DNA from 3 places in the Streptomyces sp. NPDC043908 genome. Region 3 is predicted to be linked to each of the others. Evidence: riboswitches for the same ligand, from Rfam matches in the RefSeq annotation. Region 3 holds a riboswitch; each other region holds the start of a gene.

Region 1 (3,265 bases), on a different contig from region 3:
GGTGCGCCGGGCGGCGGCGCGCGAGGCGGCCAGCGGCTCCAGCAGGGTGCGCAGTTCGAGCAGATCGGCCGCCTCCTGCTCGGTCGGCTCCGCGACACAGGCCCCGGCGTGCCGGCGCGTGGTGACGAACCCCTCGGACTCCAGCGTGCGCAGCGCCTCGCGGACCGGGACGCGGGAGACGCCGTACCGGCGTGCGAGCACTTCCTCGGTGAGCCGGCTGCCGCGTGCGAAGAGCCCCGCGACGATGTCGTCGCGGATTGCCGTGCATACCGATTGCGCGGGAATGCGCATGACCGAACCTCCGCCTTAATCCCCGCGAAACGCGGTCGATCGACGCCTGTTCGGCGACTCTATTCCAGCGTCTGTTAATTCCCGGTGACGTGCCGTGGGCCATGCATATCTTTTGGCCACGGGCGGGTGTGCGCGCCGGACGGCATGCCGAAGCCCCCGGCGCGATACGCCGGGGGCTTGCGGTTTCGGATGCGGGGGCGTCCGGGTCAGACTTTGACGCCGTGCGAGCGCAGATACGCGATCGGGTCGATGTCCGAGCCGTACGACTCGCCGGTGCGGGCCTCGAAGTGGAGGTGCGGGCCGGTGGTGTTGCCGGTGTTGCCGGAGAGGGCGATCTGCTGGCCCGGCTCGACGCGCTGGCCGACGTACACCCCGATGGACGAGAGGTGGCCGTACTGCGTGTACGTGCCGTCGTTCATCCGGATCACGATGTTGTTGCCGTAGGCGCCGCCCCAGCCCGCCTCGACGACGGTGCCCAGGCCGACCGCGTGCACCGGGGTGCCCTCGCCCGCGTGGAAGTCGATGCCGGTATGGCTGCCGGAGGACCAGATCGAACCGCCGGTCTTGTAGCCGGTGGAGACGTACCCGCCGTCGATCGGGGCGACGAAGGAGTTGAGGCGCTTGCGCTCGGCCTCGCGGGCGGCGCGCTCCCTGGCCTCGCGCTCCTCCTTGGCCTTCGCCTCGGCCTTGCGCTTCGCCTCGGCGGCGGCGCGGGCCTTGTCGGCGGCGTGCTGCTGGGCGGCGGCCTGGGCGTCGATCCGCTCGGCGAGGGAGTCACCGATCACGATGGCCTGGGTGATGCCGGTGTCCTCGACCGAGGCGGCGGCGGGCGCCGAGCTGTCGGCGGCCATGGCCGGGGAGGCGAGGGTGCCCACGACTCCGGCGGTGGCGAGGGTGGCGATGCCCGCTATGTTCGCGCTCTTGCGCGACACGGCGCTGGGCCGACGGTGCTTCCCGGTGGCACGGGTGAACGCCATGGAGAGGCGGGTTCCTTTCCTTCCATCTCGCCTACCGGGTTAGCTGACGGGTTCGGAGCTGGAAGGTCTCCTACGGGCCCCTCCGCGGGCGGAGGCGTCCGATTCACCCCAGGGACTGAGTGGGTCCCCGGCTCCCCTGGCTCGCACCAGTTGGGGACTCGGCGATGGCTGTCCGGTGCCGCGGCTGCGACGGGTGGTGACGGACAGCCGGACTGACGCTAGACGGCTGATCTTTCAATCACCAAACAGACGCGTCTTTTTGTAGCGCACGCCACATGACAGACAGGCAACCTCCCCAACAAAACGGACATACAGGGGGACCCCGGCGGCTCTCGGCCACCGGGGTCCTCACCCGTCCCGTCCGCCCGTCTTCGGCGGACGGCCCAATCAGCCCGCCACTACGGTGACTTCGCCGATTCCCAGGGCCTTGACGGGCTCCGCGATCTGTGCCGCGTCCCCGACGAGGACCGTCACCAGGCGGTCCACCGGGAAGGCGCTGACGACCGCCGCCGTGGCCTCCACGGTGCCGGTGTCGGCCAGGCGCGCGTACAACTGCGCCTGGTAGTCGTCCGGGAGGTGCTGCTCGACCTGGTCGGCCAGCGTCCCGGCGACGGCGGCGGCCGTCTCGTACTTCAGCGGGGCCACGCCCACCAGGTTCTGCACGGCCGTCTCGCGCTCGGCGTCGTTGAGCCCCTCGGCGGCCAGCTTGCGCAGCACCGTCCACAGGTCGTCCAGGGCCGGGCCGGTGTTGGGCGTGTCCACCGAGCCGCTGATGGCGAGCATGGCGGCGCCGGTGCCCTCCGGGCCCGAGCGCAGCACCTGGCCGTACGAGCGCACTCCGTAGGTGTAGCCCTTCTCCTCGCGCAGGACGCGGTCCAGGCGGGAGGTGAGCGTGCCGCCCAGGCAGTACGTCCCGAGGACCTGGGCGGGCCAGACGCGGTCGTGGCGGTCCGGGCCGATCCGGCCGATCAGGAGCTGCGTCTGGACGGCGCCGGGCCGGTCCACGATGACCACGCGGCCGGTGTCGTCGGCGGTGACCGGGGGCATCGGGCGCTCCTCGGCCGGATGGCCGGTCCAGGCGCCCAGGGTGTCCGCCAGGACCGCGTCCAGGTCGGTGGCGCCCAGGTCGCCCACGACCACGGCGGTGGCCGCGGCGGGCCGTACGTACGCCTCGTAGAAGGCCCGTACCGCCGCCGCGTCGATCCGCGCCACGGTCTCCTCGGTGCCCTGGCGCGGGCGCGACATGCGCGCACTGGCCGGGAAGAGCTCGCGGGAGAGCTGCTGGGCGGCGCGGCGCGCCGGGTTGGCCAGCTCGTGCGGGATCTCGTCGAGGCGGTTGCGCACCAGGCGGTCGACCTCGGCGTCGGCGAAGGCGGGGGCCCGCAGCGCCTCCGCGAGGAGCCCGAGCGCCTTGGGGAGCCGGGAGACCGGCACCTCCAGGGAGACCCGCACGCCCGGGTGGTCCGCGTGCGCGTCCAGGGTGGCGCCGCAGCGCTCCAGGTCGGCGGCGAACTCCTCGGCGGAGCGCTTGTCGGTGCCCTCGGAGAACGCGCGCGCCATGATCGTGGCGACGCCGTCCAGGCCCGCCGGCTCGGCGTCCAGCGGGGCGGCGAGGAAGATCTCGACAGCCACGACCTGCTGGCCGGGGCGGTCGCAGCGCAGCACGGTCAGCCCGTTGGGCAGGGTGGAGCGGCCGGGGGCGGGGAAGGCCCAGGGGCGCGCGGTGCCGGCGGCGGGCCGGGGGTGGAACTGCATGGTCACGCCGGTGTCGCTCACTGCTCTGCTCCCTCTGCGTCGGCGTCGGCCGCCGCGTCTGCCTCTGCGGTGGTCGGCTCGTAGACCAGCACCGCCCTGTTGTCCGGGCGCAGGGTGGCCCGCGCCACGTCCCGCACCTCCTCGGCCGTGATGTCGAGGACCCGGTCGACGGCGGTCAGCGCGAGCTGGGGGTCGCCGAACAGCACCGCGTACCGGCAGAGTTCGTCGGCGCGGCCCGCGAC
Region 2 (3,265 bases), on a different contig from region 3:
CGGAAGCTGCTGCACGGCTGAGCCGTGCGGGCGCCGCCCTCGGGGCGGTCCGTCGGTGACGCCGTCGGCCACGGAGGGCCGACTGGGCTGATGACCCGTCAGAGAGGCAGCAGGTCGGGGCGCTTGGGCTCCACGTGGTCGCCCGAGCTCTCGCCCCGCAGGCGTCGTCCGATCCACGGCGCCAGGTGCTCGCGCGCCCACTGGATGTCGTCGCGCCGCACCTCCAGGGTGCCGCGCGGCGGCTGCGGCGGCCACGGCTGGTCCGGGTCGGCCGGCACCGCGAGCCCGAGCACCTGGGCGGCGCGCAGCGCGACCCGGGTGTGCCCCTCGGGCGACAGGTGGAGCCGGTCGCCGTCCCACGCCCGCCTGTCCTGCACGGACTTCAGCGACCACAGGTCGAGCACCGGGCACCCGTAGCGGTCCGCGATGGAGCGCACGTGCGCGGTGTACGTCGCCACCTTGCCGCGCAGATGCTTGAAGACCGGAATCCCGCGCGTGTCGAACCCGGTGGTCACCATCACCGTCGGGATCGTGCTCTTCAGGTCCGCGACCGCGCGCTCGAAGCGCTCGGCCACGTCGTCCGGGTCGCTGCCCGGCCGGATGATGTCGTTGCCCCCCGCGCAGAAGGTCACCAGGTCGGGCGCGAGTTCCTTGGCCCGCGGCACCTGCTCCTCGACGATCTGGTCGAGGAGCCTGCCGCGGACCGCGAGATTGGCGTAGCGAAAGGCCCCCTCCGGTCGCTGATCTGCCAGTAGCACGGCGAACCTGTCCGCCCAGCCGACGAACGCCCCGTCCGGGCCGGGGTCGCCGACGCCTTCCGTGAAGCTGTCGCCGATCGCCGTGTACGACCCGAACGTACCGCTGTTGAATGATCTCGAATCGTCTGCCACGGGACCATATCTTTCCCCTACCGGTGTGACCTACGCGACCGTAAGGAGGGGTTGACGGTGGGTGATATAGACCACCCGGTCAGTTTCGCCCAGCGGGAATACGCCGAATACCTCCGGCGCACCGGACAAATCCGGGGCCGACCGGCTTCGTCAGAGGGCCGCGCCCTGCTGCCTGAGATAGGCGATCGGGTCGACGTCCGAGCCGTAGTCGGGCGTGGTGCGGATCTCGAAGTGCAGGTGCGGGCCGGTGACGTTGCCGGTGGCGCCGGAGAGTCCGATCTGCTGGCCCGCGGTCACGGTCTGCCCGGCCGAGACGGAGAGCTGGGAGAAGTGGGCGTACTGGGAGTACATGCCGTCGGCGTGCCGGATGACGACCTGGTTGCCGTAGGCCCCGCCCCAGCCGGCCGAGACGACCGTGCCCGGGCCGACGGCCCTGACCGTGGTGCCGGTCTCCGCCGCGAAGTCGACGCCGGTGTGGTAGCCGCTGGACCACATGGACCCGGCCATGCGGTACGGGGTGCCGATGCTCACGCTGTCGAGCGGCGCGCGGAAGCCGGTGGAGGAGCCCTGGTCCGCGGTGGTGGAGGTGTTCGTGGCCGGGGCGGGCGAGGACGGCGCCGGGGTGCGGGGCGCGGGGGACGCCGCCTTCGTGCCGGACTCGTGCGTGGTCGTCCTGGCGGAGCCGTGCGGCGCGCCGGTCCTGGCCTTGGCGCCGAGCACGAGCTTCATGCCCGGGCGGATCAGCGCCGGGTCGGCGCCGACGACCTCGCGGTTGTCCCGGTAGAGCCGCTGCCAGCTGCCGAGCCGGTGGTCCTCGGCGATCCGCGAGAGGCAGTCGCCGCTCTTGACCTTGTACGTGGTCGGGGCGGCCTGGGGCGCGGCGGCGGCGAGGGTCCCGGTGGTGCGGGCGGCCTGCTGGGGCGCGGTGGCGGGGGCGGCGGTCTGCACGGCGGCGTGTGCGCCGGTGGCGCCGAGCAGCGGGATGGCGAGCGCGGCGCCACCCGTTCCGGCGGCGGCGATGCCCCGGGATATCGGGCTGGACTTGGGACGGCGGTGCTTACCCTTCGCGGGCATGGCGGATTCCTCTCCGGCGCCTGCGAGGTGAGCTGTCGGGTTCGGGCTGGAGATGCCCGGCCGGGCACCGGTCACGGTGCTTCGGCTTCACCCCGAGCCGTGCCGGAATTCCGGACGGCGCTTACCTGGGTCCCCCGCTCCTGCCACGCGTGGATGGGTGCGGATTCCGAGCGGTGGCAGGATTCGGCGGTCCACTCGGATTGCGGTGACCGTAAGCGAGCCCGGTGGGCCACGACAAGTGCCGATTTCCCTTCGGCATTCCCGGCCGGGAATTCCTACGGGAATCGCGGTCACCCTGCGTCGACCGTCATTCCCAACGGGCCCGGCCGGACGGGGGAATTCATCCGGGACCGCCACCACGGAACGTCACGGATATGACGCTGCTCACGGGTAATCCCCCTTTCCCGAGCGGGAGATGGACAGGGGTCACCAAATCGCCCCATAAGGGCGAAAGTTCTGCCCCTCTTCACCCCTCTCCCCCACCACCGCCCCACTCTGCCCGTTTTGCTCACATGCGACCGGAAAGCAACCGGACCCGTCCGCCATCCCCGGTCTGGATCATCCCGAGCCCCAGGACCGCACAGGTACACACAGGCGCCAACGGCGGCGCCGGCATCGGGACAGGACTTCGCGCGGGGCAATGGGCGCGAAGGGGTCGCATTCCGGCCAGACGATCGAGATGATTGCCCCGGGAACCCATGTCGTATCGTCGGGACCGAGGCGGCGTGATCTTCTTTCGACCCCCATCAGGAGCCAACGTGACCCAGCAGACTCCGCAGATCCCTTCGACCGAACCCGAGCTCTCCGGCGTCCGCAACTTCCGTGACGTGGGCGGACTGCCGACCGTGGACGGCCGGCGGCTGCGGTACGGACGGCTCTTCCGCAGCGGCCACCTCGCCCACGCGACCGCGCAGGACGCGGCCTTCCTCGCCTCGCTCGGCCTCCACACCGTCTTCGACTTCCGCAACGCGGCGGACCAGAAGCTGGAGGGCCCGGACGTGGAGCTGCCGGGGGTGCGCAACGTGAACATACCGCTGACGGACCCGGCGGACGGGGCGGAGTTCTGGAAGATGGTCCGCGACGGCGACATCGACCAGCTGCGGTCGGTGCTCTCCGAAGGCCGGGGCGCCGAGCGGATGGCGCGCTCGTACCGCACGATCATCCGCCAGCGCACGGCCGAGCACAGCAGGGTGCTGCACGCGCTCGCCGAGGACAGCGTCCCGGCCCTGATGCACTGCGCGGCGGGCAAGGACCGCGCGGGGCTGTCCATCGCGGTGGCGCTGCTCGCGGTGGGCGTCGAG
Region 3 (3,265 bases):
GTGGACTGTTCACAGTCCGCGTAGGCCTCGCCGTGCTCCGAGTCGGAGCGTTCCGTTCGCGCCGGTCCTGATGACAGACTGCGATCATGACTACGGAGACGATCCACGCGGCGGCCGCGGGCACCTGGAAACTCGGTGACCTGTCGGTCAACCGCCTGGGATTCGGCGCGATGCGCCTCACCGGGAGCGCCGCGTTCGACCTCGGTACGCCGAGCGACCGCGAGCGCTCCCTCGCCGTGCTGCGGCGCGCGGTCGAACTCGGTGTCAACCACATCGACACCGCGGCTTTCTACTTCTCCCGGCTCCGTTCCGCCAACGAACTCATCAACCGGGCGCTCGCGCCCTATCGGGACGATCTGGTCATCGCCACCAAGGTCGGCCCGGGGCGCGACGCGTCCGGCGCCTGGCTGCCCTGGGCCACCCCGGAACACCTGCGCGGCCAGGTCGAGGAGAACCTGCGCCAGCTCGGCCGCGACCACCTCGACGTGGTCAACCTGCGCCTGAACGGGCCCGGTTCGCTCGCCGAGCACTTCGGCGCCCTGGCCGAGCTGCGCGAGGCCGGCCTCATCCGCCACCTGGGCATCTCCAACATCGGCCCCGAGCACCTGGCGGAGGCCCAGGCGATCGCGCCCGTGGTCTGTGTGCAGAACCGGTACGGCCTGGACAGCAGGCGGACGGGCTCCGGCGAGGTGCTGCGGCTCTGCGGCGAGCAGGGCATCGCGTTCGTCCCGTTCTTCGCCATCGCGGGCGAAGGCCGCGAGAGCGGCGCCGGGCAGGCGGCCGGCGCGGAGAGCGAGGCGGTCCTCGCGGTCGCCCGCGCGCACGGCGCGACATCCGCGCAGGTCCGTCTCGCCTGGACGCTCCGGCAGGGCGAGCACGTGCTGGCCATCCCCGGCACGGGCAACCCGGACCACCTGGTGGAGAACGTGGCCGCCGGCGGGCTCCGGCTCACCGACGAGGAGGCGGCCCTGCTGGAGACGCCGTCGGAGCCGTCCGCCTAGATGTCCGAAATGGACGGCGGGCGCCCGGTTTCGCTCCTATGTCGTCAATCTATTCATTGGGAATGATAAAGGGGCTTAGCTTTTCTTTTGCGCGCCGCCAACGCCCGTTCATTCTTCTGGGGAACGCGCAGGAATCCCTCTCCAAGGCCGCGGAAGAAGTGAAGTGGGTCACTTCGGGCCCCGGTGCGCGCGCGAGGGTGATGCGCTCATTCCGTTGCGTGGAAGGCGAGTTGGGGATACGGGGAGAAGGGCGCTCGTATCCCCGGCACCGATGGATCTTTCTCTCCGATGCCGGAATGAATTCACGCTCTTGTTTCCGCCGGGCCCATTCGATTACGGTCTCGCTCAAATCCGGATGGACCGCCGAATCCTGCCGCTGTCCGGAAACCTCCCACACACGAAAAGGCAGGAGCGGGGGACCCAGGTAGTCGCCGGATCCGGAGGACGGAACGGCTCGGGGTGAAGCCGCGTGCAGCGCGGCCGGGCAGCCCTCGCCCGAACCCGACAGCTCACCTCGCAGGCGAAGGAGAGGAATTCGCCATGCCTGCAAAGGGTAAGCACCGCCGCCCCAAGTCCAGCAGCCTGACCCGGGGCATCGCCGCCGCGGGCACGGGCGGCGCCGCGCTCATCATTCCGGTGATCGGCGCGACGAGCGCCGGTGCCGCACCCTCGGCCGCCCCCCACGCCGCCGCCCCGAAGGCCGCTCCCGCCGTCGCCGCCAAGGGTGCCGTGTCCGCCAAGCCGATCGTGGCGCAGAAGGCAGGCGCGGCGAAGGCGGCCCCGACGACCTACTCCGTCGTCGCCGGGGACACGCTCTCCAAGATCGCCCAGGACCTCGACGTGAGCGGCGGCTGGAAGAGGCTCTACAAGGACAACCGCCAGGCGATCGGCGGCAACCCGGCGCTGATCCACCCCGGCCTCCAGCTGGCGGTGGGCAAGAAGGCGAAGGCCCCGTCCGCCGACCGCCCCGCCACCCCGGCCCGGGCCGACCGTTCGGCGCGGACGGGCACGCCGCCCCAGCAGGCGACCGCCGCCGTGGCGAAGACGTACGGCAACGATCTGGACGGCTGGATACGCCAGTCGCTGGACATCATGGCCCAGCACGGCATCCCCGGCTCCTACGACGGCATCTACCGCAACGTCATGCGCGAGTCGTCGGGCAACCCCTTCGCCATCAACAACTGGGACTCCAACGCCGTCGCGGGCACCCCCTCCAAGGGCCTCCTGCAGGTCATCGACCCCACCTTCCAGGCCTTCCACGTGCCCGGTACGTCGACGGACAGCTACGACCCCGTCGCCAACATCGTCGCCGCGTGCAACTACGCGGCGAAGACGTACGGCTCGATCGACAACGTCAACGGTCCGTACTGACGGAAGCCCGCCGACCGACAAAACCTCCCCGCCGCAAGCCGCTGGCAGCCGCCGGCAGCCGCCGGACCATCTGGTCCATCCAGGACCAGATGGTCTGTTACGGTGGCGTGACCAGGCTCAGGGGAGGACCGCATGCCACGCCCGACGCGCGCGGAACTCGACGCGGAGATCGTCGAGGCCGCCGCCGAGCTCTTCACCGCCCAGGGGTACCTCGGCACCTCCGTCCAGGAGATCGCGGACCGGGTCGGCTACTCGAAGACCGGGCTGCTGCACCGCTTCCCCTCCAAGGAACGACTGCTCGCCGCGACGCTCATCGGCCCCCTCACCGAGTTCGCCGCGCTCCGGGCCACCTGGGGCGCCCTGCCGCAGGGACCCGAGCGGCAGCTGCGGGCCTCGGCCGATCTCGTCGATCTGGCGCTGCGCCACCGCTCCCGGCTCGCCCTGCTCTTCAACTCCGGGCTGCCGGTGCTGCCCGGCGCCCTCGCCGGAGTGGAGGGCCTGGGGGATCTCGGTGACCACCGCACGGAGACCCTGGCCGCCTTCGCGGACGCGGACGACCTGGCGGGCACGGTCCGGGCGCAGCTGGCCGTGACCGGCCTGGTCAGCACCGTCGCCGCGCGCCAGGACCTGCCCGACGAGCTGCTGCGCGCCCCGCTCCTGAGCGCCTTCCGCGCCGCGTGCGGCATCTGCGCGCACCCCGTCCCCGAGGAGGGGGCCCCGTGCTGAAGGCGCGTGCCGCGGCGGGCCGGGCACTGCGGGGATGGTGCAAGTACGCCGTCGCCGTCGTGGTGCTGGCGGGACTGGCCGTGGCGGGGGACCGGGCCGCGGCCTCCTGGACGGAACACCGTACGGCCGACGCGTTCCAGAAGGCGCGGGGGCTCCCGTCCGCACCC

Evidence for each region. A riboswitch is a leader RNA that binds a small molecule or an ion and turns the genes downstream of it on or off. The one in region 3 is predicted to bind cyclic di-AMP.
Region 1: it holds a riboswitch for cyclic di-AMP, as region 3 does, so the genes downstream of both, AC069K_RS25770 (M23 family metallopeptidase) here and AC069K_RS08175 (transglycosylase SLT domain-containing protein) in region 3, are expected to answer to the same signal.
Region 2: it holds a riboswitch for cyclic di-AMP, as region 3 does, so the genes downstream of both, AC069K_RS23710 (LysM peptidoglycan-binding domain-containing M23 family metallopeptidase) here and AC069K_RS08175 (transglycosylase SLT domain-containing protein) in region 3, are expected to answer to the same signal.

What each region holds. Positions count from the first base shown of each region.
Region 1 is NZ_JBWKEI010000012.1:171,039-174,303, reverse strand. Features, by position in the region: gene AC069K_RS25775 (GntR family transcriptional regulator) at 1-291, opposite strand, end outside; gene AC069K_RS25770 (M23 family metallopeptidase) at 498-1,268, opposite strand; cyclic di-AMP (ydaO/yuaA leader) riboswitch at 1,282-1,442, opposite strand; gene AC069K_RS25765 (M16 family metallopeptidase) at 1,656-3,023, opposite strand; gene AC069K_RS25760 (M16 family metallopeptidase) at 3,041-3,265, opposite strand, start outside.
Region 2 is NZ_JBWKEI010000011.1:16,447-19,711, reverse strand. Features, by position in the region: gene AC069K_RS23720 (NAD-dependent epimerase/dehydratase family protein) at 1-21, shown strand, start outside; gene AC069K_RS23715 (SGNH/GDSL hydrolase family protein) at 99-890, opposite strand; gene AC069K_RS23710 (LysM peptidoglycan-binding domain-containing M23 family metallopeptidase) at 1,041-1,964, opposite strand; cyclic di-AMP (ydaO/yuaA leader) riboswitch at 1,969-2,134, opposite strand; gene AC069K_RS23705 (tyrosine-protein phosphatase) at 2,723-3,265, shown strand, end outside.
Region 3 is NZ_JBWKEI010000003.1:31,634-34,898, forward strand. Features, by position in the region: gene AC069K_RS08170 (aldo/keto reductase) at 87-1,001, shown strand; cyclic di-AMP (ydaO/yuaA leader) riboswitch at 1,353-1,537, shown strand; gene AC069K_RS08175 (transglycosylase SLT domain-containing protein) at 1,542-2,372, shown strand; gene AC069K_RS08180 (TetR/AcrR family transcriptional regulator) at 2,505-3,098, shown strand; gene AC069K_RS08185 (LmeA family phospholipid-binding protein) at 3,092-3,265, shown strand, end outside.